Regions from separate parts of the Nocardiopsis sp. iso_186 genome, predicted to be linked through region 2. Evidence: riboswitches for the same ligand, from Rfam matches in the RefSeq annotation. Region 2 holds a riboswitch; each other region holds the start of a gene.

Evidence for each region. Region 2 has a riboswitch for thiamine pyrophosphate ahead of thiO (glycine oxidase ThiO). Riboswitches for the same ligand answer to the same signal wherever they lie in the genome.
Region 1: linked by a shared signal. The riboswitch ahead of tenA (thiaminase II) and the one ahead of thiO (glycine oxidase ThiO) in region 2 are both predicted to bind thiamine pyrophosphate.
Region 3: linked by a shared signal. The riboswitch ahead of AC0VYP_RS19475 (ECF transporter S component) and the one ahead of thiO (glycine oxidase ThiO) in region 2 are both predicted to bind thiamine pyrophosphate.

The regions. Positions count from the first base shown of each region.
Region 1 is NZ_CM149670.1:5,364,863-5,375,055, reverse strand. It holds tRNA gene AC0VYP_RS23480 (tRNA-Arg) at 1-62, opposite strand, end outside; gene AC0VYP_RS23475 (NAD-dependent succinate-semialdehyde dehydrogenase) at 291-1,760, shown strand; gene AC0VYP_RS23470 (response regulator) at 3,155-3,817, shown strand; gene AC0VYP_RS23465 (pyridoxamine 5'-phosphate oxidase family protein) at 3,880-4,287, shown strand; TPP riboswitch at 4,464-4,590, shown strand; gene tenA (thiaminase II) at 4,582-5,286, shown strand; gene AC0VYP_RS23455 (hypothetical protein) at 5,398-6,201, opposite strand; gene AC0VYP_RS23450 (hypothetical protein) at 6,366-7,886, opposite strand; gene AC0VYP_RS23445 (hypothetical protein) at 8,211-8,981, opposite strand; gene AC0VYP_RS23440 (sensor histidine kinase) at 9,745-10,193, shown strand, end outside.
Region 2 is NZ_CM149670.1:3,758,601-3,768,793, forward strand. It holds gene AC0VYP_RS16495 (DUF418 domain-containing protein) at 1-344, shown strand, start outside; gene AC0VYP_RS16500 (SDR family oxidoreductase) at 400-1,284, shown strand; gene thiE (thiamine phosphate synthase) at 1,321-1,974, opposite strand; gene AC0VYP_RS16510 (Rv2175c family DNA-binding protein) at 2,023-2,382, opposite strand; TPP riboswitch at 2,507-2,618, shown strand; gene thiO (glycine oxidase ThiO) at 2,612-3,787, shown strand; gene thiS (sulfur carrier protein ThiS) at 3,888-4,088, shown strand; gene AC0VYP_RS16525 (thiazole synthase) at 4,091-4,867, shown strand; gene pknB (Stk1 family PASTA domain-containing Ser/Thr kinase) at 5,016-6,983, shown strand; gene AC0VYP_RS16535 (sodium:solute symporter family transporter) at 7,316-9,031, opposite strand; gene AC0VYP_RS16540 (hypothetical protein) at 9,028-9,411, opposite strand; gene AC0VYP_RS16545 (LytR/AlgR family response regulator transcription factor) at 9,408-10,148, opposite strand.
Region 3 is NZ_CM149670.1:4,425,053-4,435,245, reverse strand. It holds gene glgP (alpha-glucan family phosphorylase) at 371-2,992, shown strand; TPP riboswitch at 3,114-3,222, shown strand; gene AC0VYP_RS19475 (ECF transporter S component) at 3,332-3,931, shown strand; gene AC0VYP_RS19470 (ABC transporter ATP-binding protein) at 3,993-5,486, shown strand; gene AC0VYP_RS19465 (energy-coupling factor transporter transmembrane component T family protein) at 5,483-6,286, shown strand; gene AC0VYP_RS19460 (hypothetical protein) at 6,510-8,333, shown strand; gene AC0VYP_RS19455 (enoyl-CoA hydratase/isomerase family protein) at 8,456-9,244, shown strand; gene AC0VYP_RS19450 (YbaK/EbsC family protein) at 9,257-9,799, shown strand; gene AC0VYP_RS19445 (serine/threonine-protein kinase) at 10,142-10,193, shown strand, end outside.

The DNA.
Region 1 (10,193 bases), 1.6 Mb from region 2:
GGACTCGAACCCCCAACCTTCTGATCCGTAGTCAGATGCTCTATCCGTTGAGCTACGAGTGCGTGTCTTCAATTGTGTCGGTTGGTGTGCCTTCCGACGTGAAAAACTCTAGCACAGCGTGGGTGCAGCCCCGGACTGGTTTGACCGGGGCCGGGTAGCCCCGCCGCGCTCTCGGACTCCGAGCGCCGCGCTCCTGTTAGCGGACGCCCACGGCGGGAAGTCGTCTCCTTACGGGGTTGACCCGGCCAGAGGCGGGTCGCAGCCGTCGAAGTGGGAGTGAGGAACCGGATATGACCATGACAGAGCGTGCCGCCCGACTCATCGACAGCGCCGCCAAGCAGTTGTTCGTCGGGGGGGAGTGGCGGGGCGCGGCCTCGGGGGAGGTCTTCGCGGTCGAGGACCCCTCGACCGGAAAACCGTTGTGCGAGGTCGCCGACGCCTCCTCCGACGATGCCCGTGCCGCCCTCGACGCGGCGGTCGCGACCCAGCCCGTCTGGGGCAAGTATCCGCCCAGGGAACGCGGCGAGATCCTGCGGTCCGCCTACGAGCTGATGCTGAAACGCCAGGACGACCTCGCCCTTCTCATGACACTGGAGATGGGCAAGTCGCTCAACGAGGCCAAGGGCGAGATCGCCTACGCCGCCGAGTTCTTCCGCTGGTTCGCGGAGGAGGCCGTGCGGATCGAGGGCAGCTACTCCCTCTCACCCGACGGAAAGGCCCGCTTCCTGGTGATGCGCCAACCGGTCGGGCCCACCATGCTCATCACCCCGTGGAACTTCCCCATGGCCATGGGGACCCGCAAGATCGGCCCCGCGATCGCCGCCGGGTGCACCATGATCCTCAAGCCCGCCCAGCAGACACCGCTGTCCGCGCTGGCACTCGCCGGCATCCTCGCCGAGGCCGGTCTTCCCGAGGGCGTGCTCAGCGTCCTGCCGACCACCAGCGCCGGTGCGCTGACCGAACCGCTGCTACGCGGCGGCCAGATCCGCAAACTCTCCTTCACCGGCTCCACCGGAGTCGGGCGTTCGCTCCTGGAGCAGAGCGCCCAACAGGTCCTGCGGACCTCCATGGAACTGGGCGGCAACGCGCCCTTCGTCGTCTTCGACGACGCTGACCTCGATGCCGCGGTGGACGGTGCGATGCAGGCCAAGATGCGCAACATCGGCGAGGCGTGCACGTCCGCGAACCGCTTCTACGTCCAGTCCGGGGTGGCAGCGGAGTTCGCGCGCCGGCTCACCGAACGGATGGCGGCCCTCACCGTGGGCCCGGGAGTCGAGGAGGGGGTGGACGTCGGTCCGCTCATCGACGACAAGGCGCGGCAGAAGGTCCAGAGCCTGGTGGACGACGCCGTCAGTCGTGGGGCGCGGGTGCTTCTGGGCGGCAGCGCTGGGGAAGGGGCCGGGTACTTCTACCAGCCCACGGTCCTCACCGACGTCCCCAAGGACAGCGAGCTCTCCACCACCGAGATCTTCGGTCCGGTGGCCCCCGTTATTTCCTTCGAGACCGAGGCCGAGGTGATCGAGGCCGCCAACGACACCGAGTTCGGGTTGGTCGCCTACCTCTACACCCGGGATCTCGCCCGCGCCTTCCGGGTCAGTGAGGCGTTGGAGAGCGGGATGATCGGCCTCAACCAGGGGATCGTGTCCAACCCGGCAGCCCCCTTCGGCGGGGTCAAGCAGTCGGGGCTGGGACGTGAGGGCGGACGAGTGGGAATCGACGAATACCTGGAGACCAAGTACGTGGGGGTCGGCGGTATCTGAGCCGAGGACACGAAGGTTGGTCTTCCTGGGGAAACGCGAACGGTCCCGCCCGGCTTTCGCCCGGCGGGACCGTTCACTGACAGGACGGCACGGCGGTCGCCTCACGGCGGATTGCACAACGCGGCTCCGAAGACCGTCCGGGCGACCACCGGAGTGGACGCCGGACGCGGTATTCCGCGAAGGCTGTTAATTGGAGCCCGGGGGACACTTTCTACCGCGCCGACCCGTACCCTGCACAACGGGTACATGATCCCCGGAATTCCCCGGGCTCAATCTTTTTTGGCCCCCTTGCCGGCAGTGGGCGCTGTCCTGCGCGGACCGTCGGGAAAGAGGCACGGCGGGCGTTGCGCCCGAGATCCTCCACCCGGCCCAGGGCGACGGCCGCCGCTCGATCCGCAGCCGGGGCCGGCCCTGGTACTCGGGCGTGCTGTAGCGGCCCGGCGTGCCCCGGGTGATGATCGACGACGCCAACGCGACGTCGTGCTAGCGGGGGCACCGTCAGCGAGCGGGTGTTGAACGGTGCCGCCGCGCGGATCCAGTACCGGCGTCTGCCGAAAGCCGCTCCAGCCGCGGAGCGGGACGCGGGAGGAGAAACACGAATGCGCGTGGACCGGGTCCCGGTCGCCCCGGGTATGCCAAGAGCCTCGGGGGGAGGGCGCGGCTGCCTCACCGGTGGCGGTCTGCCCGGAGTGCTCCGGTTACCGGGTCGCTGACCACCCGATCGTTCTCCTCGGTGTCGGTGTCGGTGTCGATGTCGGTGGTGAGCGGGGATGGATCAGGAGCCCCTGCTGGACCGGGACGCGCTCCACGGCGAGGGGCTCGGTCCGCGGACCGGGGCGGCGGAGCCGTGGAGGGCGTCGCAATCCGAATCGTTACTCAAGGTGGGGGATTTTCCACGGAGTGTGCCACGAGCGAGCTGGGTCGGGTGCCCCCTGCTCGGTTCGGGCGGCGCGGTACGTTGCCGTCGCGGAATTTTTCGCGGATCTGGATCATCCTTCGAAAAGGGTATTCGGATTTCATTGGTATCCGGTGTGAGGTTCGGTGGCCGGGGGCGGGGATTCTTCGATTGATGGCCCTCTGGCCTGCGGTTTTGTGTCGCTGTGCGTATATCTCCTGATTGCTTCGCATCGTTTTGTGAAGTGGGTTCGCGTACTCCTGGACGATCTGGGGAGTCGAGGGTCTGTGTGCTTCTCGTCGTCTCTTTCGATCGGTGGGTGAAAATTGTTCATTTTCTTGTGGGAAAAGCGGTTTCCCGGAGTGGCCGGCCTGCTGGGCGGATGTCTGTTTCAGGACCTTCGTCCCCGGCCAATTGAGTCATTCGGCGTGGTCCCCGCCGGAGCGGAGCGTTACGGTCGAGAGGGGAGACTTCGGCAGCGAAACGGTGGAGGCTAGCGATGTCCAGGGCGGCCACGCCTGATCCGATCAAGGTGTTCTTGGTCAACGACCACGAAGTCGTGCGACGGGGGGTCGCCGCACTGCTGGAGGGCGAAGGCGACATGCGCGTCGTCGGAGAGGCCGGCACCGCCGAACAGGCGATGAGTCGGGTTCCGGCGGTTCGTCCCCACGTCGCCGTACTCGATGTCCGGCTCCCCGACGGTTCGGGGGTCGGAGTCTGCCGCGACATCCGATCAGGCCACCCCGAGATCGCCTGCCTGATGCTCACCTCGTTCGCCGACGACGAGGCATTGTTCGACGCGGTGATGGCCGGCGCGGCCGGATACGTCCTCAAACAGATCCACGGAGCCGACCTGGTCGGCGCGGTCCGCACCGTCGCCTCCGGAGGCTCGCTGCTGGATCCCAAGAGCACGGGAAGAATGCTCGACCGGCTCCGCGGCCGCGGAGGGAAGACCGACCCGCTGGCGGTGCTCACCCCGCAGGAACGCCAGATCCTCGACCTCATCGGTGAGGGGTTGACCAACCGCCAGATCGGCGATCGCCTCTACTTGGCGGAGAAGACGGTCAAGAACTACGTGTCGAGCCTGCTCGCCAAGCTCGACCTCAAGCGCAGGACGCAGGCGGCGGTCCTCGTCGCCCAGTTGCGCGGCAAGGGGAACTGATCCTCGCCAGTGGGCGGCCGGACCGCCCGAGCAGTGGATCGAGCGGGGAGGGGCAGGACGGGATGCGGACCGACACCGCGGGCCTTGAGATCCTCAGGCGAGCCGAGTGCCTGCGCCTGCTCGCCGCGGCACCGATCGGGCGCATCGTCTTCACCGATCGGGCGCTGCCCGCGATCCAACCAGTGAACTTCACCTTGCACGGAGCCGACATCATCGTGCGCACCGCACCGGACACGAAGCTGGCCCAGGCGACTCGCGACTCCGTGGTCGCCTTCGAGGTTGACGACTACGACGTCTACGAGCGCACCGGGTGGTCCGTCACGGTCGTGGGCATCGGCCGCGCGGTGACCGACCTCGCCGAACTCGCCGAGCTTCGGACCCTCCCGCTGCGGGCATGGGCCCCCGGGGACCGCGCGCACTACATCCGCATCGAGACCGACATCGTCACCGGCCGGCGCATACCCGGGTGACCCGGTCGCGCCCCGGCGGCCGGGGCCGTGATCGTCCCCGTTGCCGACGGATACAGGGACCGTCGCAGGAACCACCCAAGGGCCTCGCCTCTTCGGCGCGAGCCGGTACCGGCCGCGCACCGGCGTTCGCCGACGCCGCCATGCCCGACGGCGCAGCGCTCCAGTACTGTGATGGCCGTAACCACGCGGGGTGTCCCGAGACCGTCCGTTCCCGCGGACGCAGGACTGAGACGGGCCGATCGGCCCGAACCCGTCGAACCTGATCTCGTTGACACGAGCGGAGGGACGTTGGGCATGATTCCTGTTGCCCCTGATGAAACCGGTTTCACAGCCGAGCTGGGCCGTCGGCACGCCGACCTTTTCGAGGCCTTCTACCAGCATCCGTTCTTGCGGGGGATGCGTGCGGGCACACTCGCCAAGGAGCAGGTGCTGCACTACGTCGGCCAGGACCACCAGTACCTGACCGCCTACATCCGCTGCTACGGCCTGGGGTTGGCGCTCTCGCCCGACCGCGAGTGGATGCGCTACTTCCACGACAGCGTGGCCTTCGTGCTCAGCGAGGAGGACCACGCCCACCAGGCGCTGTGCGACTTCGCGGGAACCAGCTACGCCGACGCGCAGGTGGACGTGCTCGCCCCCAGCGCGCAGGCCTACGTCAACCACATGATGGAAGCGGGGCGCGACAGTCTCGCCGTTCTTCTGGCGGCGCTGTTGCCCTGCCCGTGGACCTACCTGTGGTCGGCGCAGCGCTTCCTCGCCGAGGGGACCCTTGGAGAGGACCACCCCTTCCACGGCTGGTGGGCCTTCTACGCCGACCCCTCGATGGGCAGCACCCTGACCCGGCTCCGGGGTCTGCTCGACGAACTGGCGGCTCAGGCGGGAGTTGCGGAGCTGGAGCGGATCGAGAAGGCGTTCGTGGCCAGTGTCCATCACGAGGTCCGCTTCTGGCAGATGGCGTGGTCCCTGGAGGACTGGACCCCCGTAGGCTCCGACAGCTGAGCCCTGCACGGTCGCCAGTGATCCGACCGTGCCACATCTGGGGAACAACCCTGGGGGTGGCTCGCTCCCGGTAGGAAACAGGCCGGGAGCGAGCCACCCCTGCTATGTCGCCTACAGCAGCGGCAGCCCGCTGTTGATGTCCACGCCCTCGGTCAGTCCGCCGAGTAGGTCACCCGGCGCCACGGAGTCCGTCCGCGCCTCGGGCAGACCGATCGTGCCGGCGGCGGAGGCCAGCCCGGTGACCTGGCCGACAGCGGAATCGATGCCGGCCTGCTGCACCTGGACCTGGTCCCGCAGCTCCTTGGTGGTCGCCGGTGCGACCGTGCCGGGCAGTGCGGTCACGTCGCTCAGCTCCGGGAGCCCGGCGGGCAACCCCACCGGCGCGGCCTGCGCGCTGCGCGCGGGCGCGGGCAGGGTGACGGGCTGCTCCGGCAGCACCACGGTCTGGTCGGGCAGCGCAAGCGAGCCCGGCAGACCGGCCAGGGCGGCACCGCCGGGAAGCGCGGACGCAGTGGGCAGCGCGGCCAGGTCAACCAGGTCAACCGGGGAGCTCTGGTGCACCTTCGTCGTGGGAAGCCCGTTGGCCCCCAGCGGGGTGGCCACCCCGGGGTCGCCGATGATGAGCAGGCGGGGGAGGGTGGCCAGGCCGGTGTTGAGGTCGCCCAACTGGCTGCCCAGGTCGGTGGCCTCGGCGGGCGACAGCTCCGGTGCGGCCTGGGAGGTGCGGGGCAGGCCGCCGAGGGACGCGGTGATCGGGCCGGTGATCTTCTCGGCGACGGTGCCGGTCTGGGCCACGGCGTTGAGGTCGGTGGCGGAGCCGTTGACGATCGCGGCGGAGGCGATCCCGCCGCTCAGCGCGACGAAGCCGGCAGTCAGCAGGAGGGTCTTGGCGGACGTACGGGCGAAGGTGAACATCGTGGTCTTCCTCGTGTCGGGTGTTCGCTGGCTGGCGCGTCGGTCATGGCCCTGGTGCGAAACCGACCCACGCGCGGGGAACGGCCGTGCCGGGCGGCGTGGCCGAAGGGGGTGGGGCCCGGAAACGGGCGGGTGCTTCCGGGCCCGGTGAAAGGCGGTCCGTACTACAGGAGGGGCAGCCCGGGCAGTTCGTCGGTGATCGAGCGGTCGGAGGTGGTCACGCCGGTGTCCACGGGCAGCTCGGGGAGCCGCTCGACCGCCGACAGGCGGGGCAGGCCGGGAAGTTCGACCGGGACGGACACGGGGGACGCCTGCTGCTGGCGGGGCAGACTGGCCAGCAGGTCGTTGGTCAGTTTGGTCTCGGTGAGCACGTCGCTGGCGGCCTTGCCGACGACGTGGGCCGGAGTGGCGAGGTTGGTGCCGGTGACCAGCCCGCTCGGGGCCTGCTCCTGGTTGGTGCCGGGAATCCCGTTCTCGAAGTGCGGGAGGCCGGCCGGAACGCCGGCGGGTGTTGCGGGGCCGCTCTGGAACTGGCGGGGGGCAAGCCCGACGACCGCGTCGGCCAGCTGTTCCTCGATGGCGGGTTCGGCGTTGAGCACGCCCATGTCCACGCCCTCCAGCGGTGACAGCGCCGTGCCCTGCTGGCTTTCGCGGGTGCCGCCGGGCAGTGCGGGAAGCTCGATCCCGGTCAGTTTGGTCACGAGCTGCTGCTCGATGGAGTCGCGCCCGCTCAGGACGCCGACGCTGCCGCCCTCGATCGGAACGGCAACAGTGTCGGGACGGCCCGCCGGGCCGGCCTGTGCGGTGCGCGCAGTGCCGGGCAGGCTCGCTCCGTCGAGCATGCGGGTCAGGTCACCGGTGGACAGGCCGGCGACAAGGGCCTCTGCCGGTGCGATCAGCTCACCGACGGACGGGGTCGCGATCAGGGTGTCGGGCTGCTGCTGGGGCAGGTCGGCCAGGTCGGTGCGGTGGTGCTGGGGCTCGCGGGCGCCGCCGGTCAGCGAGTCCAGGTCCAGCTTGGGCACCAGACCGGTCACGCCGCCCAGCGCCGGGCCCCCGAGCTGCGTCTTTTCGGTGAGGTCGGTGCCCAGGCCGGCGGTCGCGCTGTCCGCGACCGACTTCACCGTCAGTTGGCCGGCCCCCTCGTTCAACTGGTCCGCGCCGGCGCTCAGCTGGCTCGCACCGTCGCCCAACCCGTCCAGCAGCGTGTCCGCTCCGTCGCGGACCTGCTTCGTCCCCAGGTCGGAGGTCGCCCGGTGCGACTGCGGCGAGCGGGTGTCCAGTGCGCTCAACGGGGTTTCGGCCAAAAGTTCCCGCACACCGGTGGCCTCGTCCACCTCGTCGGAGACCTGCTCGGGGATTCCGGCCACGGTCGGAACGTGCGGGGCGACGGTACCGGCGGGAGCGCCTGCCAGGGTCTCCACGACGCCTCCGGTGGGCGTGAGCCCCAGGCCGGTCGGGCCGCTCTGGGGCAGGCGGCCCTGCCCGCCCAGGGCGCCCGTGGGCAGGGCCTTGGTCAGACCGGTCGCACCGAGCGCGTCCGCGCTCCCGCCGAGAGGGGCACCGAGGTTTCCGGTGGGCAGCATACTGTCCGCGACTGCGATTCCGGTTCCCAGGCCGACGAATCCCGCCACCCCGGCGGTGAGCAGAATGGCTTTGGCGGATTTGCGGGCGAACGTGAACATAGAGGTCCTTCGGTGTTGTCAGTGGGGGCGGGCCTGTCCGGCCGCGCCGCGGTACTCATGTGTGATTAGGGGCCGGCCGCCTCGCGTGTCCGAGGACGGTGCGGGCTGGCGTGCCGGGAGTCAGCTGTGAGGTCTGGCGGACCACTGGCTGACCTGAATCCCGTGGGACGGGGTTACGGGACTCAGGTCAACCCCCAGCGGAAGAGGCGCTGGGAGGGGGAGCCGCCGGCCGAAGGCCGGTACGGGCAGGGGCTGTCGCACGTGCCATGACGTCTGCGAGTGCCTGCTGTCGCCGGGAAGAGATCCGGCGGTCGGTCCGGTCGGCTAGTCGGGGGAGGAGAAGTGCTCGTCCGCGGGCTGCTGCGGGACGAGTTCCAGCGCGTGCCTGGTCGCCGACGCCAGCGCATCGCCCTTGGGGGCGACGGGCTGGTGGGCCAGGTATCCGGCGAACCCGCCGGGGAAAGCGCCGCTCTGTGCCTGGGGGGACCCTGCTGAGACGGACTGGTGCGCTGACGCGACCGGTTCGTCGGGCAGGACCGGCGCCGGAGCCGGTGCGTGCGTCAGAGCGCCCGCGGTGAACGCGGTCGGTCCGCTCCGGGCTGCGGGCTGGTGAGGTGACACGGAAGGAGAGGGAGAGGGGGAGGCATTGAGGACCGGGGCCTCCGCGGATTCGCGGGGGGTGGGCTCTGCCTCGGTCTCGGTCCCGTTCTCAACCGCAGGCTCCGCCGGCAGCGTTCGGGGCGGTACGGCCCTGGCGGGCCCGGCCGGCTGGGTGATGCCGACGATCGCACCGACGGGCGTGGTCAACTGGTGAAGCCCCTGGAGGTCGGGAAGGACGATTTCGGGGTGTTGTTCGCCGACCACAGTGGCGGGGACCGTCTCGGTGACTGCCGAACGGGCTCCGCTCACGATGTTTTCCGCCGTGTGAGCGACCGAGAGGAGTTCCGTTCCGGCCGTGCTGTGTTCCGCGGCTGTCGTGGTGACCGCCTCGGTGGCGCGGTCCAGGGTCGCCAATGCGTCGGCTCCGGCCGGCGCGGAGCCGACCAGCCACGCCGTGGCCATGAACCCGCCGATGACCATCAGGCGGCGTGCCATTGGGGACCTCAGGGCACGGGCGACACCGAAGGAGCGCGTCGTGCGCTCTTTTCGGCTGTTCCGTGCCACAGCGTGGTCCCCTCGACGGCGGCAAGCCTGATTGTCGCTCAGAGTGGCGATCGGCTACGAAAAGTGACCGTAGCATGATCGGTTGTGACCGCAACCCGAATTCCGGGAAATCTTCGGGCCCCAACCCATCAGGTATGTCCGTGGGGCGACCACCTGGCCCGGGAGGCCCCCGTGGAGGCCGGGACGGCCAGAAGGCGCCGGTCATCGGTCGGTGCGACGGCTCGGGACCAAAGGCCCGGGCGAAACCAGGGCTTTGGACCGCTGTTAGGCCGTGCGTCACACGGTTTACTCGTTCAGGTAGCGGGGCCGGGGCGTGCGGTCCTCACCCCGCCTGCCACCCCTTCGGGGCGGTGCGCATGAAGCGAGGTCGAATCCGAGGCCGCCGTCGCGGCCTTCTCGCTCATGATGACCCCGAGGTCAGGAGCCCGGACCGGTACGCGGACCCGTCCGGGCTCCACTCCTCCCGCCGTGGTGTGCAGGAGAGCGGCAATCCATTCGGTCGCTCCGGAACACCTCCCCAATGTCACGGTCCTCGGCCACGATCGCCCCGAAACCGTCTATCTGAAAGGGATTCAGGGTCCGAACGGTGGCCCGGTTTGCTCTCATTGCGGTGAATCAGGGGATAGCGTGGTCTCGGAGGTATGGACACGTGCCCGAGCCCCCGGTGCGCCCAGAGCGCCCATTGCTGCCCCAAATGCGGTTGGACGAGTTGCTCACCGAGGTCCAGGCCCGCCTGGCCGACGCACTCTCCACCAGAGACCGGCTCCACTCGCTACTGGAAGCCGTCGTCTCCATCGGCGGTGACCTCGATTTGGCCACCGTGCTGCGAAGACTCACCAAGGCCGCCGCACACCTGGTCAACGCCCGTTACGCCGGTCTGGGGGTGGTGGACCACAACGGCAACGTCAGCGAGTTCATCCCCGTCGGCTTCACCGAAGAGCAGTTCCGGCGCATGCCGCACTACCCGCGCGGCAAGGGCCTGCTCGCCTACCCCACCCGCGAACGCCGTTCTCTGCGGTTGAGCCGGATGCAGGATCATCCGAGCTTTCACGGGTTTCCCGAAGGCCACCCCCCGATGACCACCTTCCTCGGTGTACCCATCCAGGTGCGCGACGAGGTGTTCGGCAACCTCTATCTCACCGA
Region 2 (10,193 bases):
AACTCGTCACCGGACTGTTCTGCGGGATCGGTTACGTCGCGTTCTTCGGGCTCCTGGCCCACCGGCTCAGCGAGCGTGCGGCCACCAGTGCACCGGTCGTGGCGCTCACAGCGGTCGGCAAGCGCTCCCTGTCGTGCTATCTGGCCCAGTCGGTGCTGTGCGCCCCATTGCTAGCCGGTTGGGGTCTGGCCCTGGGCGGGCAACTGCACAGCGCCTCGATGGCTGCCTTCGCCATCGCTGTCTGGCTGATCACGGTCGCGCTGGCCTATCTCCAGGAGCTCCGTGGTCAACGCGGACCGGCCGAGACACTGCTGCGACGGCTCACCTACCGACGCGCCGCGTAATTCCCCGGCGCGCCGGTGGTGCGCGTAACGGGTCATTCACCGAAGATAGGGAGCCATGGGTGAGGACCAGGAAGCAACGCACACCATTGGCACTACCGGCGCGACGGGAGCGCTGGGCGGCAGAGTAGCCGCCCGGTTGGCGCGACGCGGGGTCGCGCAGCGGCTGATCGTGCGCGACATCAACCGCGCGCCGGAGCTGACCGGTTCCAGCGCGGCGATGGCGGTCTACGAGGACCGGGTCGCGTTCACACGCGCGGCCAAGGGGACCGACGTGCTGTTCCTCGTCTCGGCTCCCGAGGCCACCGACAGGGTCCGGCTGCACATCAACGCCGTGGACGCGGCGCTGGACGCCGGGGTCCGCCATGTCGTCTATCTGTCGTTCCTGGGGGCCGGGCCCGCTTCGACCTTCACCTTCGCCAGGGATCACTTCTACACCGAGGCGCACATCCGCTCGACGGGCGTGCGGCACACCTTCCTGCGGCCGAGCCTGTACCTGGACCTGCTGCCGCGCTGGGCGGGTGAGGACGGCGTGGTCCGCGGACCCGCCGGACAGGGACGGGTCGCGTGGGTGTCGCGGGACGACATCGCCGACGTGGCCGCCACCGTCCTGGCCGATCCACAGACGCACGAGGACCGGACCTACGACGTCACCGGCCCGGAGGCAGTGACGCTGTCGCAGACAGTGGACCGGCTCTCCGGGGTGACCGGGAAGCGGATCGGATACATACCCGAGACCTGGGAGGAGGCCCTGGCCTCGCGTGGCGGTCTGGGTGCACCGGACTGGGCCGTGGAGGGATGGGTCAGTTCCTACGCGGCGATCGCCGAGGGCGAACTGGACCGGGTGAGCGAGACGGTACTGGACCTGACCGGTCACCCCGCCCAGTCGATCGAGGGCTACCTGCGCAAGCATCCCAGCGCGCTCTCGCACGTGTACAAATGAGCACCGTGGCCACCGGGACCCGGTAACCGGGTGTCGTCAGCGGCAGGCCCGGTCGAGCCCCCGCTTGAACTGGGCGGCCGCTGCCCTCGGGTCGGCGGCATCGGTGATCGCGCGCACCACGACGACCCTGCGGGCGCCGGTGGCCAGGACCTCGGGCAGGTTGTCGAGGTCGATACCGCCGATGGCGAACCAGGGCCGACTTGGAGAACTGTCGGCGACCGCGCGGATGACCGGGAGCCCGGCCGCTGCCCGACCCGGCTTGGTGGGAGTGGCCCAGGCCGGCCCCACACAGAAGTAGTCCACCCCGTCTTGTGCGTCGGCTGCCGCGGCCAGTGCGACGCTGCTGCTGGACCGACCGATGAGGGGCCCGTCGCCGATGATCTCGCGGGCGTCGGGAACCGGGAGGTCGTCCTGGCCCAGGTGCAGGATGTCGGCGTGGACGGCGCGGGCGATGTCGGCGCGGTCGTTGACCGAAAGCAGGGCGCCGTGGCGGTCGCAGGCGTCGCGCATGATCTCCAGCGCCGCCAGTTCCTGGCGCGCCTCCAGGCTCTTGTCGCGCAGTTGGACCGCGTTGACTCCCCCGGCCAGTGCCTCGTCGAGGAACGCGGCGAGGTCGCCGCGTTCGCGTCGGGCATCGGTGCACAGGTAGAGACGGGCCGCATCCAGGCGTTCTCGCAAACTCGCAGTCACGCGTTTCACCCTAGCCCCGACCCGGTGCCCTGCCGCGGGCCGGGCGGACTACAGCAGCAGTGCCTGTGCGCGGCGTCGGACCTCGGTGCCGCGGTTGGCCTGGAGCGCCTCGATGGGAGATCCGGGAAGGCTCTCGTCTGAGGTGAAGATCCAGCGCAACGCCTCTTCGTCGCTGAACCCGCAGTCCGAGAGAACCGTGATGGTGCCCTGCAGGCCCTTGAGGGTGTCGCCGTCAACGATGAAGGCGGCCGGGATCGAGGGCACCCCGCTGCGGGTGGCTCCCAGGAGCCGGTACTCCCTGATCAGCTGCTTGATGCGGTTGGGGCTGACGTTGAGCGCCTTGGCCGCTTCTTTGATGGTGAGCCACTCGCCGACGAGGGCGTCGGTGTCGCGATCGATCTGTATCACCCTCCCAATCTCCCACACAACGACCACGGTCGCGGGCCCTGTCCCCGGTTATCGCTTTGGGCGTAGTGGGCCGGGCCCCTTCGGCGGGGAACCGGGCAAGCACCTAGAATCGTGGTGAACGTACACAGATCCCCGCGGGAGCCGGGTGTGATCCGGCTGAGAGGGAGGCTGCAAGCCTCCGACCGCACGAACCTGATCCGGGTCATGCCGGCGAAGGGAGTGGAGCGTCATGGACCATGAGTCGTCCCCTCGACGGACCTCCCTCACGGCCCCGGACGTGGTTGTCGCGGGAGCCGGACTCATCGGGCTGGTCACCGCGTGGCGGGCCGCCCGGCTGGGCCTGAGGGTCGGCGTCGTCTCGCCCGAGGAACCCGGAACCGCGTCGGGTGTGGCCGCGGGGATGCTCGCCCCGGCCACCGAGGCGACGTTCGGGGAAGAACCGCTGATGCGCTTCGGGATCACGTCCCGCGACCGCTACCCGAGTTTCCTCAACGAACTGGCCGAGGACACCGACGTCTCCCCCGGGTACCGGACCAAGGGCACGCTCCAGGTCGCCTTCGATACCGACGACATGGCCGTCCTCACCGAGTTGCGCGACCTCCGGGATCGGCTGGGGCTGCGGACCGAACGCTTGACCTCGCGTGAGTGCCGCCGGCTGGAACCGGCGCTGGCGCCCTCGGTCCGCGGCGGGATCCTCGCTCCCGACGACCACTCCGTGGATCCGCGCAGACTGACCGCGGCGCTGCGCTCCGCCTGCCTGCGACACGGTGTCGCCTTCATCCCCGAACGGGTCGCCGAGGTGGTCCTGGCCGACGGCACGGTCCGAGGAGTGCGCCTGACCGACGGCACGACCGTGCCGGCCGGCCAGGTCGTCCTCGCGGCAGGCACCTGGACTTCGCAGATCGGAGGGCTTCCCACGGGGACCGTCCCGGTACTGCGGCCGGTCAAGGGCCAACTGTTGCGCCTGCGCACCCCCACCGGAGAGGATCCCATCGTCGGCCGAACCGTTCGGGGCCTGGTCAGGGGCTCCCCCGTCTACCTGGTTCCGCGCGACGACGGGGAAGTGATCGTGGGCGCGACCCAGGAGGAGATGGGACATGACACCCGTCTCACGGTGGGCGGGGTCTGGGAGGTCCTGCGTGATGCCCGGGAGCTGGTGCCGGGGGTCGCCGAGCTGGAGATCGCCGAGACCTGCGTGGGCCTTCGGCCCGGTTCTCCCGACAACGAGCCCCTGCTGGGCCCGACCGGAGTTGCGGGCCTGCACCTGGCGGTCGGTCATTTCCGGCACGGCGTACTGTTCACCCCGGCCACCGGGGACGTCATGGCTCAGGCCCTGACCACCGGCAGCCTGCCGGAGTACGCCCGCCGTTTCGACGCCGCCCGGCACTTCGGCGCCACGGCCTGACCGGCAAGAGGCCGCCTGTCCTGTCATCGCAGCAGTAGTTCGGGGATCGGGCGCCGTGCGCACGGCGCCCGATCCCCGCGGAAAGGTTCGAGTGAGAACAGTGGACGTGATCATCAACGGTGAACGACGCCACGTGGACACGGGCGCCACCGTGGCCGACGTGGTGCGCGGGTTGACCGACGCGCACAGCGGTGTAGCAGCTGCGGTGAACGACGAGGTCGTCCCCAAGACCCACTGGAACGACACCGAGGTGTCGGCCGGGGACCGGGTCAACGTGCTGACCGCGGTTCAAGGGGGCTGACGATGACTGACACCACTTCAGAGCGCGACCCCCTGGTGATTGCGGGACGGGCGTTCGGCTCACGGTTGATCATGGGAACCGGCGGAGCGCCCTCCCTCCAGGTCCTGGGCGAGGCACTGCGCGCCTCGGGAACCGAGTTGACCACCGTTGCGATGCGCCGGGTGGACCCGGGTGCCCAGGGATCGGTCTGGGACGTGCTGCGCGAGAACGGCATCCTGCCGCTGCCCAACACCGCCGGCTGTTTCACCGCGACCGATGCCCTGCGTACGGCCAGGCTGGGCAGGGAGGCACTGGAGACGGACTGGGTGAAGCTGGAGGTGGTCGCCGACGAACGCACGCTCCTGCCCGACCCGGTGGAACTGCTGGAGGCCGCCGAGCAGCTGGTGGACGACGGTTTTGTCGTCCTTCCCTACACCAACGACGATCCGATCCTGGCGAGGCGGCTGGAGCAGGTGGGCTGTGCGGCGGTGATGCCGTTGGGCGCCCCGATCGGTTCGGGGCTGGGCATCCGCAACCCGCACAACATCGAACTGATCGTCGAGGAGGCCGGCGTGCCCGTCATCCTGGACGCCGGGATCGGAACGGCCAGCGAGGCCGCGTTGGCCATGGAACTGGGCTGCGACGCCGTCCTGTTGGCGACGGCGGTGACCCGCGCCCAGGAACCGGTCCGCATGGCGCGGGCCATGCGTGACGCGGTGACCGCGGGCCGCCAGGCAAGGCGGGCGGGACGGATCCCGGTGCGCCGCTACGCACAGGCGTCCTCACCCGCCGTGCAATGACGCGGTGCCACACGCCGGGCGACACACCGCCCGGCGTGGTGCGAAGACGCGTCCGCACCTGCGACGGAAGCACTCATTACCCGTTTTCCACGGACAAGAAACAGTCTCAGCCGCACTCCGTGCCGCATTCGCCCGTAAACTGCCCTTCGTGGACATGACGACTGCGGACGCGCTTGTTGGAACGACCCTTGATGGCCGCTACCTCATCCAGTCACGGGTCGCCGGGGGCGGAATGGCCACGGTCTACGCCGCGCACGATGAGCGACTGGACCGTCACGTCGCGCTAAAGGTGATGCATCCGACCCTGGCGCGCGATCCCCAATTCGTGCAGCGCTTCATCAACGAGGCGCACTCCGTCGCCAAGCTCTCGCACCCCAACGTCGTCCAGGTCTACGACCAGGGCACCGACCAGGGGCACGTTTACCTGGCGATGGAGTACGTTCCCGGACGTACGCTGCGCGAGCTGCTCAAGGCACGCGGTCGCCTGAGCCCCCGTGAGGCACTTCAGGTAATGGTCCCGGTACTCGCCGCGCTGGGCGCGGCCCACCAAGTAGGCATGGTGCACCGGGACATCAAGCCCGAGAACGTCCTCCTGACCGAGGACGGCAGGGTCAAGGTCGTGGACTTCGGTCTGGCCAGGGTCGTGGAGGCGACCCAACAGGGGCTGACCAAGACCGGGGCTCTGATGGGTACCGCCGCCTACCTCTCACCCGAGCAGATCTCGCACAACACCGCCGACTCCCGTACCGATGTCTACGCATGCGGGATCATGCTGTACGAGCTGCTGACCGGCGCGCAGCCGCACACCGGCGAGAACCCCATTTCGGTTGCCTACCAGCACGTGAACGAGGACGTCCCCCGACCGTCGCGAGTGGTGGAGGGCATCTCGCCGAGCGTTGACGCCTTGGTGGTTCGCGCCACCGAGCGCGATCCCCGCTATCGGCTCACCGACGCCGGCCAGTTCCTGGCGGCCGTGTTCGAGGTGGAACGCTCCCTGGGACAGACCGGCGCGAACGTGACCTTCGCCCCCGTCATGGCCGGCGCCGTCAACGAGGTCGCCTCCGGCCCCGCCGAGCCCGAGAACCAGACTCTCGTCGTCGATCTGAAACCGGGTGACCTTCCCCCGGTCGAGTACGACGACGATGACTACGACGACCATCGGCCGCCGCGACCCAGCATGCGCTACCCGCTGATGTTGATCGGGGCGCTGCTCCTGGTGGCCGGCTTGGGCTTCGGCTGGTGGATGCTCGCAGGGCGCTACGAGGTCGTTCCCGAACTCGTAGGGCTGGACCGCGACACCGCCCGGCAGGAACTCACCCCCTTGGGCCTGAAGATCACCGTCTCCGACGACACCGTCTACAGCGACGAGGCGCCGGCCGGCACCATCGCGGCGACGAACCCGAAAAACGGCGACAACATCCTGCCCGGGGAGATCATCACCGTCACCCTCTCCGACGGACCCCAGTTCGTCGAAGTCCCCGATATCTCCGGAAAGCCGATCAACGAGGCCCTGCAACTGCTGGAGGACGTCGGGCTGACCGACATCGAACAGCAGGAGGCTTCCTCCTTCGACGCCGAGCCCGGCACGGTGCTCTCCTCCGACCCCTCCCCGGGTGAGAAGGCCGATCGCGAGGGCAGCGTAGTGCTGTCGGTGAGCACCGGGTTCGCGGTGCCCGAGGTGGTGGGGAGCAACGTCAACGACGCGCGATCCCTGCTGGAGGAGAAGGACCTCAAGGTCGAGATCACCGAAGAGCACAACGACGACGTACCCAAGGACCAGGTCATGGAGCAGTCGCCCGGCGACGGTGAGAAGGTCGGCGCCGGAGACACGGTGACGCTCAAGGTCTCCTTGGGGCCGGAGATGGTGGAAATTCCCGACATTCGCGGTTGGAAGGTCAACGACGCACGCAAGAAGCTGGAGGAACTCGGCTTCACGGTGAAGGTGCACCGTTTCGTCGGCGACTTCGTCGGCGACTACAACCCCAAGAACGAGGCCGACAAGGGCTCGGAGGTCGAGATCTGGGTGTCGCCGTTCCCCAACGGCGACGGGGACAACGACAATAGGCCGGGCGGCGGTCGCGGCGGGGGCAGGAACAACAACAACGACGACGACTGATCCGGGGACCCGCCCGAACGAGGGCTGCCGTCCGGCCGCGCCTCCCATCGCGGCGGCCGGACGACCTCTCCCCGCGCCGTTCCCCTCCTGCCCACCGCCGGAATGGTCGATGGCGACCCAACGGCGCCGGGTCCTCCCCCTCGGTAAATCGCAACGAAGCGGTCGGGGCAGGCTGCGCTGACCGATCCGTTGCTCTTTGAGATCACCCTAGGCTGCACCAGGCCGGTCATACCTGCTTCCCCTGCCCCGATCGGCAGGCGGTGCCAAGCCGTCGGCACACGGACCCGCATAGCCGATGAGTGGTTCGTTCTCGACGACGAGCGGCAGGCGCATCAGCGCCAGCGCCCCGCCTCCTGCTCGGGCAGGTGCAGCCTGGCCAGCATCGCGAGCACGTCACCGGGCACCCGCTGCCGCGTGATCAGCGAGACCCCGATCATCACTCCGGGGACCAGCAGAACCAGGAAGAATCCCGCCGGCCCCTGAAGGGCGCCCGGCAACGGCACCCCCACCGGGACGTCGTTCGCCGACAGGGCTTCGACGGCGCTGCCGGCCAGACCGACCACCAGACCGGCTGCGGCCCCCACATCGGTGAGCCCACGCCACCAGATCCCGATGAGCAACAGGGGGGCGATGGTCACCGCGCTGAGGCGCAGCCCGGCGAACGCTATCGAGGCCAGGTCGGCTCCGGCCAGTTCCGGCCACGCGGTGACGATCAGCAGCGGTGTTCCGGCCGCCAGGAGCGCACCCCAGCGGTAGGCCGTGCTGCCGCCGCCGAGCACGCACTGCGAAATGGTCCCGGACAGCGCGGCGGCGAGCCCCACCGAGACCGTGACCACGGCCGACGCGACGCCGGCCGCGATCAGCACCGTCATCAGCACCCCGCTGCGCCCGGGCAGCATGCGCTCGGGCAGTTGCAGGACCGCCAGGTTGACCTGCCCGTTGACCAACAGCTCTCCCACGTAGATCCGGGCGAGCATCGCGTAGACCAGCGGAACGAGCGTGAAGACCACGACCAGCGCGGCGACCAGGGCCACCAGCCGGCGGGCCGCCCTGGGGCTGGGCGTCCCGTAGAAGCGGGTGGGGAACTGCAGGAGCCCGATAACGCCCAGAGCCACCGAGAGGTACGGCAGGTACCCGCTCAACGAACCCGGTCCGGGTCCCGGCCCGTGCCATCCGGTTTCCTCCGCCGGAGTGGGATCGACGTGGTGGGGGATCGTCGTTCCCGTTTCGAACAGCAGCACGGTGCCCGGAACGAACGCGTGCACGCCTGGTTCGAGGACCGACCGGGTGGCGACCGTCTCCCCCTGCACGGATACCAGCACGGTGACCGGGGTCGGCTCGGTGACGCCCACCGCCTGCCGGCGATCGATTTCCATCTCGGTGTCAACGCGAAAGACCGGGTCGTCGGTCACAGGGGCTCGCGGGGCGCCCTGCATCTGCCAGGCCACGAGCAGTGCGAGGGCGGGCAACGCCAGGGCTGCCAGCTTGAACCAGAAGTGCACGGCCTGGAAACGGGTACTGGAGACGCCGGAGGAGGACAGGGTCAGGACCAGGGTGACAATCGCCGTCGCCGACCAGGCCGTCCACTCCGGAAGGCTGGTGAAGGCCCGCAGCAGCAAGCCGGCCGCGATGTACTGGGCCAGGAGGAAACACCATCCGACGATCACCGCGCTGGCGCTGGTCATCCGACGGACGACGCGGGAGCCCAGGCGCCATTCAGCGAAATCCGAGTAGCTGTACACCCCTGCTCTACGCAGCGGGGTGACCACCAGGACGGCCAGCAGCACGCAGCCGAGGGCGACGGCGCTAAGCGACCCGAGGGCCTGAAGGCCCTGGGCCAGCAGCAGGCCGGCCACCCCCAACAGGAGCACCGCCGAGAGGTGCTCCCCAGCGGCGGCCGAGGCGAAGAGCAGGCTCCCCGGAGGAGCGGTCGCCAGGACGAACCCCGCACCGGCTGCGGTACGCCGGCGGTTGAGCAGCCCGGTGGTGATCAGGGTCATGACCATGACACAGCCGACGAACAGCAGCCCGCCGGCGAGCTCGGTCACGAGCCGACCGATCCCGGCGCGTCCAGGCGTTCGGCCAGCCGGACATAGACCGGGATGATCAGTACCAACAGGAGCGGCAGGCAGGCCCCCACTGCGAGTCGAATCCACCCCACGCCTTCGACGGAGAGCACGCCGGTCCGGGGGGCGAGTGCGAGCACGGCGACCGCGAGCAGGAGCAACACGACTGCGACGGTGACCGTCGCGAGGCTCAACCGGAGGTGGCGACGCATGTGCGCGGCGACGTCGGTGGTGCGTGCATGCGCCTCGACCGAGGCGGGTTCGGGGGTGATCCCCAGCGCTCGGCTGGTCGCCGGGGCCGCCACCGCGGTGCGGCGCGGTACCGGGGGCGGGGGCCGGGAAGACGCGGACGGCGAGTTCACCCTGTTCGGCCAGTACCTGAGCCGCGACGCACGAACTGGTCCCGGACTTCGCGGGTCTGCCTGCGGCTGACCGGAAGCAATTCGTCCCCGACCTGCACCTTGATCCGCGGGCCCTCGAAGCGAAGTTCGGAGACGTGCCTGGTGGCGACGAGCATACTGCGGTGGATTCGCACGAACCCTGCTCCGTCCCACTCGCGCTCCAGCGCCCCGAGGGTGCTACGGATAAGGAAGGCTCCATCGGCGGTGCGCAGCCGAACGTAGTCGCCCTTGGCCTCGGCGAACCAGATCTCGGAGCGCGGGATGAAGCGGGTGCGCCCGGCCAGCTCGATCGGAACCCTGACCTCGGTCAACGGGGTGTCCCTGACGCGGGCGACCAGCCGGCCCAGTGTGGCTGCCAGGCGTTCTTCTCTGATGGGTTTGAGCAGGTAGTCCACGGCGTTGAGTTCGAAGGCGGCGACGGCGTAGTCCTCATGGGCGGTCACGAACACGACCGCCGGCGGCCGGGGCAGTGCCGCCAGAAAACGGGCGAGGTCGATCCCGCTGGGCCCCGGCATGTGCACGTCCAGGAAAAGTGCGTCGAACCGGTCGCCCGCCTCGGCACGCTCACCGATCAGTCGGGTGGCGCCGGTGGCGCCGCCCGTAGTGGTCACCTCGGTGACGCGCGAGTCCCTGTCGAGCAGGTAGGCCATCTCCTCGCGCGCGGGGATCTCGTCCTCGACTACCAGGACCCGAAGCATGCCACCGAGAATGGCCCAGCACGGGACGGCTCGCAAGCAGTTCGG
Region 3 (10,193 bases), 670 kb from region 2:
TCCGACAGTCTGAGGGTTCCTATTTTTGTGAGAGTAGTCACAGATGACAAAAGGTGTATGGGAAGCCCTCCGGTCCGTGACCAGGGAAGACGTACATGGACAAAACGGACTTGCTTCACAGTGGCCACAAGGGGCACGTTGGCTTAAGCTCCGCGTTGCCCTTTGAGGGCCGCATGAAACCTAATTGCATTAAAGCCTTGATAAACCATTGCTTCTTGTGAGTGTGTTTCGGCGGCAAAAGTGGCGCTCTTATTTCCGGCAGATCTCGTACACTGGAAAGTTGGGCCGAAAAACCCTATTTCATGACATGTAGGGCGAGATGGCGTGGAGTACTCGCATAGAGCGAGCACATTGACTAGCCTCACGCTCCGTGAAGGCCATTCGTAGGTTCACCGTCCGTACCGTCCTACCTGACGAGCTGGCTCCCCTGGGCCGGCTCGCGGCCAACCTGCGCTGGGCGTGGCATGCCCCGACCCGCGCCGTGTTCGCCGCCGTCGACCCCGACATGTGGCAGGCAGTCGACCGCGATCCCGTCCGGCTCCTCGGCGAAGTCGGCTCCGAACGACTCGCCGAGCTCGCAGCCGACGCAGACTTCAAGACCCGCCTCAACGAGGCCGCAGCCGACCTGGACCGCTACCTCGGAGCAGAGCTCTGGTACCAGCGGCTGCCCAGCGATCCCGGTGCCGAACCCCCCTCGGCGATCGCCTACTTCTCCGCCGAGTTCGGCATCGACGCGGCGCTGCCCCAGTACTCCGGCGGCTTGGGCATCCTGGCCGGCGACCATCTCAAGAGCGCCAGCGACCTCGGTGTCCCCATCATCGGCGTCGGGCTGCTCTATCGGCACGGCTACTTCTCCCAGTCCCTGTCGCCGGAAGGGTGGCAGTTGGAGCAGTACCCCGAAATCGATCCCCGCGGTCTGCCGATGACCCAATTGACCGACGACGGCGTCCCGATCCGGATCGTCATCGACCTGCCGGACGCGCGTTCCCTCGTGGCACACGTCTGGGTCGTGCGCGTCGGCCGGGTGCCGCTGCTGCTCCTGGACGCCTGTCAGGAAACCAACGACCCCGAACTGCGGGGCGTCACCGACCGTCTCTACGGCGGCGGCAACGAGCAACGGCTGCGCCAGGAACTGCTCCTGGGCGTCGGTGGGGTCAGGGCCGTCCGTGCCTACTGCGCCAGCACGGGCCACCCCGAGCCCGAGGTCTTCCACATGAACGAGGGCCACGCCGGATTCCTCGGTCTGGAACGGGTGCGCGAGTACATCGCGACCAGCGGACTCACCTTCGAACAGGCACTGGAGGCCACCCGCTCCGGCACGGTGTTCACCACGCATACGCCCGTGCCGGCCGGGATCGACCGGTTCCCCCGCGATCTGGTGGAGCGCCACTTCAGCGGCGACGTCGCGCTGGAGGGCCTGCCCGTCGAGCGGGTCATGGCGCTGGGCGCGGAGAGCTACGAGGGCGGTGACCCCCACCTGTTCAACATGGCCGTCATGGGCATGCGCCTGGCCCAGAGGGTCAACGGCGTGAGCAAACTGCACGGCGCGGTCAGCCGCGGGATGTTCCAGGGCCTGTGGCCCGGCTTCGACCGCTCAGAGGTGCCGATCACCTCGATCACCAACGGCGTGCACGCCCCCACCTGGGTGGCCGACGAGGCATTCGAGATGGCCAGGCGGCTGGTCCCCGACTCGGCCGACTTCGACACCGCCGAAGGGTGGGAGAAGGTTGTCGAGGTGGGGGAGCGCGAGCTCTGCGATATGCGTCGTGCGCTCCGCGAACGGCTCGTACACGACGTTCGGCGTCGGTTGCGGGCCTCCTGGCACCAGCGCGGCGCCAGCGACGCCGAGCTCGGCTGGATCGACGACGTCCTCGACCCCGACGTGCTCACGATCGGTTTCGCCCGTCGAGTGCCCTCCTACAAGCGCCTCACCCTGATGCTGCGGGACAAGAACCGGCTCAAGGCCCTGCTCCTGGACCCTCAGCGCCCCATCCAGATCGTCATCGCGGGCAAGGCCCACCCGGCGGACGAAGGCGGCAAGCGGCTCATCCAGGAGATCGTCCGCTTCGCCGACGACCCCGCGGTCCGCCACCGCATCGTCTTCCTCCCTGACTACGACATGGCCTTGGGGGCTGCCCTGACCCAGGGGAGCGACGTGTGGTTGAACAACCCGCTGCGCCCGTTGGAGGCGTGCGGCACCTCGGGGATGAAGGTCGCGCTCAACGGTGGCCTCAACCTCTCCATCCGCGACGGATGGTGGGACGAGTGGTTCGACGGTTCCAACGGCTGGGCCATTCCCACGGCGGACGGGGTGGAGGAGCCGGACCGGCGCGACGACATCGAGGCGGCCGCGCTCTACCAGCTCTTCCAGGAGCAGGTCGCACCGCTGTTCTACGACCACGATGACGACGGCCTGCCGAAGCGCTGGCTGGAGATGGTCAAGCACACTCTGGTCTCGTTGGGGCCCAAGGTCCTGGCCACCAGGATGGTGCGCGATTACGTCGAACGGCTCTACCAGCCCGCGGCCCGCTCCTCGCGGCAGCTCGCAGCCGACGACCTGCGCGGCGTGCACGCCCTCGCGGCCTGGAAGCAGCGGGTCGCGCGGGCCTGGCCGGGCGTGCGCATCGAGCACGTCGAGGTCACCGGAATGGACGAGCCTCCCCAGGTCGGGGGAGAGCTGATGGTGAGGGCCACCCTCGTCCTGGGTGAGGCCGACCCCGGCGACCTGTGCGTCGAGGTGGCACTGGGGCGGGTCAACTCCTTCGACGAGCTGGTGGACCCGTCCTTCGCCGAACTGTCGGTGGTTCCCGGCCAGGAGGGGGAGGGGCCGCTGGTCCGCTACGCCGGCTCGGTGCCGCTGGAGCGCTCGGGGGTCTCCGGGTACACGGTCAGGGTGCTGCCCAAGCATCCGTTGCTGGCCACCCCCGCCGAGATGGGCCTGGTGGTCGTCCCCGAGCCTGCTCAGGGGATCGGCGCGCTCGTGCTGCGCTGAGCGCGGCGAGGCGGGCCGGCGAGACGTCTCGCCGGCCCGCTGCGCGGTCGGGCGCAGGCGGCCACCCCGTCGGCGGGCCCCCTCCTTGACCGGAGGCGATGCCATACGGCCATAATGGGGGGAATACCGACAGGGGAGCGCTTCGGCGCTGAGAGTGCGGCCAGCGAGCCGCAGACCCTTACACACCTGATCTGGGTAATGCCAGCGAAGGAAGTCGTGGGAACCGTCGCCGATGGCGTGTTCCGCGTGCCGTCCCGTCATTGGGGCGGTGCGCGTCATGTCCGCGGCGGCCACTCTTGGCCGTAAGCCCTCTCGTCATTGACGAAGGGACGTCCTGCAATGAGCACCGAACCCGTGGAGAAGTCCACCGCACCCAGCACGACCTGGCGCACCGTCGATATCGTGGTCGCCTCAGTCATCGGAGTCGCACTCGGCTTCGTCTTCTGGATCTGGAACCTTCTCTACTCGGTGGCCGCCACACTCACCGCTCCGATCTTTCCCCCCGCATGGGCGGTGATCTACGGAATGTGGCTGGTCACGGGGGTCCTGTCCGGACTGATCATCCGTAAACGCGGCGCCGCAGTCCTCACCTCCATCGCAGCGGCGTCGGTCTCGGCGATCCTGGGGGTCCAATGGGGCTGGGAGGTCGTGGTCTCGGGCGCGTTGCAGGGACTGGGAGCCGAACTGGTCTTCCTGGCCTTCGGATACCGGCGCTGGGGAATGGGCGTGGCCGTCCTGGCAGCCGTGGCCTCGGCGCTCTACCCGGCCGTGCGCGACAACATCGTCAGCAACGTGACCTGGCCGTTGTCCTACCAGCTCTCCTATGCCGCGATCGTGATCGCCAGCTCCGCGGTCATCGCCGGGGTCGGCTCCCGGCTGCTCACCACCTCCCTCGCCAAGGCCGGTGCCCTGGCCCCTTTCCCCTCGGCCAAGGGCTGATCCGGTGACTCGACCCGACGCCGGCCCTGCTGGGAAGAACGGACCCGGCACGCACGTCCGCATGCGCGACTGGGGGTGGAAACACGCAGGCCGCGAGGACTACTCGCTGCGCGGTGTCACCCTGGAGATCCAGCCGGGGGAGCGCGTCCTGCTGCTGGGCGCCTCCGGCGCCGGAAAGTCCACGCTCCTGCACTCCCTGGCCGGTCTCACCGGGCCGGACAGTGCCATCAACGGGGAGGCGGAAGGCGTCCTGCTGCTGGACGGCCACAGCGCCCAGCAGCGTCGCCGCGGAGTCGGACTGGTCAGCCAGGACCCCGAGACCCAGCTCGTCATGGCCCAGGCAGGCGACGACGTGGCCTTCGGGCTGGAGAACCTCGCCGTTGACCCCGCCGAGATCTGGGATCGGGTTGACGCAGGTCTCGCCGAGGTCGGCTTCCCCTACGGGCGCCACCGCTCCACCGCTTCCCTCTCCGGAGGGGAGAAGCAGCGGCTGGTCATCGCAGGGGCTCTGGCGATGCGGCCGCGGCTGCTTCTGCTGGACGAGCCCACCGCCAACCTCGACCCCGCGGGAGCCGAACTCGTCAGATCCCTGATAGCGGAGTTGCTCAGCGCGACCCAGGCCACCATGGTCATCGTCGAGCACCGTGTCGCCCAGGTCATGGACCTGGTTGACCGGGTCGTCGTCGTGGAGGCAGGAGGGGGTGTCCTGGCGGACGGGGTCCCGAGTGAGATATTCGCCCGACACGGCGCTGCTCTTGCCCGGAAAGGCGTCTGGGTACCCGGTTACGAGCCGAGCCCCGCCCTCCCGCCCGCTCCGGGAGGCCCCGTCCTCTTGGAGGCCGTGGGCGTGCACGCTCGCACCCCCCGTGAACTGGGGATCAGAGGAGCCGCTCCGAGGACCGTCCTGGAGGGAGTGGACGCAGACCTGCTCGCCGGTACCACCACCGCCCTCACCGGGCCCAACGGAGCCGGTAAGTCCACCCTGCTCATGATGCTCGCCGGGCTGGCCGCCCCGTACGACGGCACGATCGCGCCGCGCGGAGTGCTCGCCGAGGTTGACGCCCGTCCGCTCGCCCGATGGCCCGCCCGGCGTCTCGCCCGCCATGTCGGGACGGTGTTCCAGCATGCGGAGGACCAGTTCGTCACGGCCACGGTCCGTGACGAACTGCGCTTCGCCCCGCTCAAGGCAGGCACCCCCGAACACGAGGCCGACGCCTGGGTGGATGAGCTCCTGGACCGTCTGCGCCTGACAGAGCTGGCCGACGTGCATCCCTTCACCCTCTCGGGAGGAGAGAAGCGTCGGCTCTCGGTGGCCACCGCCCTGAGCTCAGGCCCCGCCCACGCTCCCGATCTGCTCGTCCTGGACGAGCCCACGTTCGGTCAGGACACCATCACCTGGACCGAGTTGGTGGAACTCCTGGCCGAGCTGCGTGCTCAGGGACGTGCCGTCCTGGCCGCCACCCACGACGACCTGTTTATGGACCGCTGCGTTGACGCGCGGCTCCGGGTGGCAGAGGGAACGGTTCGCCCTGTCCAGCAGGGGGACGGTCGATGACCATCCGATCGCCTGAGGAATCCGGCCCGCGCAGCGAGCTGCTGATCATCGCCCGTCCCGACGGGGGAGGTGCCCGCTACTGGCTGCTCGGCCTCAACCCCGCAGCCAAGGTGATCGCCGCGCTGGTGCTCTCCTTCGGTCTCATCCCCGCGATCGATCCCGTCACCGGCGGCATCGTCCTGGCCGCCGCGCTGCTCCTGGTTCCGTTCAGCGGGCTCGACCGCCGGACGACCTTGATCCTGGGCGTTCCGTTCGTCCTGATGGGGTGCTCGAACTTCCTGGTCAACTACCTCTACGGGGAGTATGGGGCGTGGGGCGCGCTCGGGTCGATGCTGCGCCTCCTGGCCATTGCGCTGCCCGGCCTCCTGGCCGCCATCAGCAGCGATCCGACCAAGTTGACCGACGCTCTGATCCAAAAGCTCAAAGTGCCCGAACGCCCGGCCCTGAGCGTGCTGGCCGCCCTGCGGCTGCTTCCCCTCCTCGCAGGGCAGTGGAACACCATCTCGCTGGCCCGCCGGGCCCGGGGGATCGATGCCGGCCGCAACCCGTTCGCTGCGACGAGGGTCTTCGTCGGCAAAACGTTCGCGCTGCTGGTGCGGGCCATCCGGACCGGGACACTGCTGTCCACCGCGATGGAGGCGCGCGCCTTCGGCACCGGTCCGCGCAGTCACGCGCGGGCCAGCCACTGGCGCGCGGCCGACACGCTCGTCATCGTCGGGGCTTTCCTGCTCCTCGCCGCCGCCTACACCGTCTCGGCCCGGCTCGGCACGCTCACCTTCCTGTTCGGCGGTGTCGCCTAGGGCGTGCCGGGATCCCCGACCGCGACCGCCGGTACACGACGAAAACCTACTTAAGCCACTTAGTCGATCTTCGTCTCTTATGGGGCGGATATCGCTGTTCTCCGACGGCTGGTCGCCCTCCGTCCCTACGCTCCTTCTACTGGGGCGCGACGCATGGGATCCGAGTGACTACGCACGGTCGTCGCGCTCGCAACCGGAGCCGCTGCCGAGCAGGAGAACCATCGTGTCCACAGGTAGGAACATCCCCCCGGGGCAGATGCGTGCTTATCGTGACCTGGCCCGCATCGCCTACCTGGTCCTGCCGGGGCGCAGCCCGGATCAGGGACGCCTCTACCAGGCGCATCGAATCGTCACCGCGGTGCTCGCAGGACGCGGCGACCTCGATCCCGGCGACTACGACGTGTTCCGGGTTCGGGTACTGCGCCGTGCACTGCGTCCCAAACGATGGTGGCAGCGCGGCACCGCCTGGTTGCGGATGTTTCCCGCGACCGGGTTCAGCGACGACATCGCCCTGTTCGCAGCCCTCGACGAACTCACGCCTCAGGGGCGCGCCGCTTATGTGCTGAGCCGGATCGAGCAGATCCCGCCCGACGAGGTGCGCGACGTTTTGCAACGCTCCGGAGCCGTCGCCCCCGACGCCGCCATCACCGAGGCCGCCGGCGTCGGCGGCCGGTTGGCGGCCTCGGAAACAGAGCAGGACCGCCTCCTGGAGCGTCCGCCCTTCGACCCGACCATCGTCCGCGTATACGGCCGCCGGTCCTCCGCACGGCCTGCTGCGGCTGCGGCAACGGTCGGGGTCGCCCTGATCCTGGTCGCCATCGTGGCGATCCCCCAGGTTCGGGGAGGGACCGTCCTGCGGCACGAGACCGGAGCCGCTCCGGCCGCGGCCCACTCCACCCAGGTGCGCGTCCTGGCCGCCCAGACATGGCGGGAGCGTTTCGAACTCGACCTCAGCGCCTGGGACGCCCGCGGTGACCTTCTCGACGACGACCGGCTTGTGCAGCGCGCGCTCGCGGCCTGGTACGGGATCGAGGAACCGGGCTCGGCCGGGCGCGGCAGGGAGGGGGCGGAGGCCCTGGCCCCGAGTGCTGCTCCGCTCCTGCTCTTCGCGGGGGAGGTTGACGGCCATCGCGTCGTCCTGCTGCACGACGCTCCTCGGCTGGCCCGTTACGTGGAGGGCGCAGACCGGGCCGCGGTGGAGGTCTTCCCCGAGCCGGGCAACGGGGTCGCCAACTGGCCGGCAGTGCGGCTCCTCGCCACCGACGAAGGTGTGCGTTTCCTCCTGCCGCCCTGGGTCGTCCAGGCCGAAACCGCGCCACTCGCCGAAGACGGTCCCCAGTGGAGCTCGTTGCGGATCGATGACGGCGTCACCGATCACGTTCCCACTGTGCGGGAGCCGGGTTGCGCCCGCGGCCAGATTCTTCGGCTCCGGGCCCCTGACGTCGCTCACGGCCAGCCCTACACGGTCATGGACGGTGGCTGGAGCAGTACCTCCCACATCGGCTACATGCCGCCCCCGCCGGCCGAGATCCGCCGTCTGGGCCCACATGAACTCACCGGAGACCCGACGGGATTCAAGCTGTGGGGTGAACTCGACTGCTTACTCCCGCCATTGGATCGGCCGGCACGAACCTCGACCGTGTGGGAGTTCGCCGTCACCGACCTCCCAGGCGGAGGGAGCGGTCGTTGGACATGCACCCGTTTCGGTTTCGCGGACGGCACCGGGAGTGCCGTCGTGACCCTCCTCGCCTCTCAAGGACGCACACGTCAGGTCGAGGTCGCGACGCACGAGAACGGTTGGGACTGCAGCAATCTCAGCCGACAGGTCGCCGCCGGCGCCTGGTGGCAGGACGACGACGGAGCGTGGCACTACCTTGCGGGAGCCTCCAGGGACGCCGTCTCCATCCGTGTCGAGGGGGCGGTCACCGGTACCGGCGAGGGGCCGCAACTCGCGGTCACGGGGCCGCCGGCCGGAGAGAAGCCGGCGGGGGCGGTCACCGTCACCGCGGTGAACGCCGAAGGACAGAAGATGACCGTCTTCGAGTGATCCCACGGCTCGGCGTCGGCGCGTCCGTACCGCAGAGCGGGGGCGGTGCGCGCATCAAAAGGGCAAGGGGTGATAGGCAGGAGCCCCCGAAGTTCCGAGCCGAATGGAAGAGGTTGTGGACCGTGGCCGAGTTCGTGCGTGTGGAGACCGATCCCGACAACCCCGCCGTTGCCGTCATCCGGTTGGACCGACCGAAGATGAACGCGCTCAACGCCCAGGTACAGGTCGAGATCGCCGAGGCCGCGGTCCGGGTCGGCACCGACGACACGATCGCGTCCGTCGTGGTCTACGGGGGCGAGCGGGTGTTCGCGGCCGGAGCCGACATCAAGGAAATGGCCGATCTGGACTATGCGCGGATGGCCGAGCACTCCCGCGTCCTCCAGGACTGTTTCACCGCGGTGGCCAAGGTCCCCAAGCCGGTCATCGCAGCCGTGACCGGGTACGCCTTGGGGGGTGGATGCGAGTTGGCGCTGTGCGCGGACTTCCGGGTCGCTGCCGACAACGCCGTCCTCGGCCAGCCCGAGATCCAACTGGGGGTCATCCCCGGCGCCGGTGGCACCCAGCGGCTGCCTCGGCTCATCGGCCCCTCCCGGGCGAAGGACCTCATCTACACCGGCCGCCACGTCGGAGCCGAAGAGGCGCTGGCCATAGGGCTCGTTGACGCGGTCGTACCGGCAGGCGAGGTGTACGCCGCCGCAGTGGCGATGGCCGCGCGCTACGTCGGTGGACCGGCGGTCGCCCTGCGCGCGGCCAAACAGGCCATCGACGCGGGTCTGGAGACCGATCTCACCACCGGTCTGGAGATCGAGCGGCTGCAGTTCTCCGCGCTGTTCGCCACCGAGGACCAGAAGACCGGGATGCGCAGCTTCGTCGAGCAGGGCCCCGGCAAGGCCGAATTCTCCGGAAAGTAAGGGCGCCAGACCATGTGGGGACTCGACACCCGTCCTGCTGTCGAACGGGCCGATCTGCTGGCTCGGCCGGTCGCGGCGGCGGTGGCCGCCTGGAAACACACGACCCCGGTCGAGCGGCTACTGGTGGCCGCCATCGATGCGGACCTGGCCGATACCGCCAATTTCTGCGCCGCCTACGAGGTTCCCGTGGAGGCGTCCGCCAACTGCGTCGTCATCGCTGCCAAGCGCGGTGGCGAGGTGCGGTACGCGGCGTGTGTGGTCCTGGCCACCACCCGCGCCGATGTCAACGGGACGGTGCGCCGACACCTGGAGGCCCGCAAGGCCAGTTTCGCTCCCCAGGACGACACCGTGCAGGCCACCGGAATGGAGTACGGCGGGATCACTCCGCTGGGGCTGCCCGCCGACTGGCCGATTCTGGTCAACGCCGCAGCTGCGGCCCAGCCCTATGTCGTCGTGGGCAGCGGGCTTCGCCGTTCCAAGCTCGCTGTTCCGGGAGCGGTGCTGGCCGAGTTGCCCGGCGCCCAGGTCATCGAGGGGCTGGCCCGCCAGGTCTGACGCCGGCCCGTCCGCGGCGGGACGCACACGTCTCCCGCCCCGGACGGGCCTGCGTTCGCACGAGCCCTTGAGCGGAACCGAAGTCCCGGTTTTTCCGTCATACTCATGTGGTCACTCGACGGGGGCGCGTGTTCGCGCGACCCGGGTGCCCGACCTTTCGGGGTGGGGGCGGTCCCGTCGGCTTTTGTAGCCTGGCCGGGACCGACCGGGTGACTGTAGGTGCTGTGGTTCATGACGAGCAGCGCGGCACGTGGCACCGACCGGTACTGATTCGGAGCCCGATCGCTTCTGGCCGATAGGCTGCACGAGGTGGTACGTGGGGTTTGAGGAGATGGGTTCACTATGGCAATGACGGCAGGTTTCTCCGATGGTGAGGGGCTGCCGGAACACATCG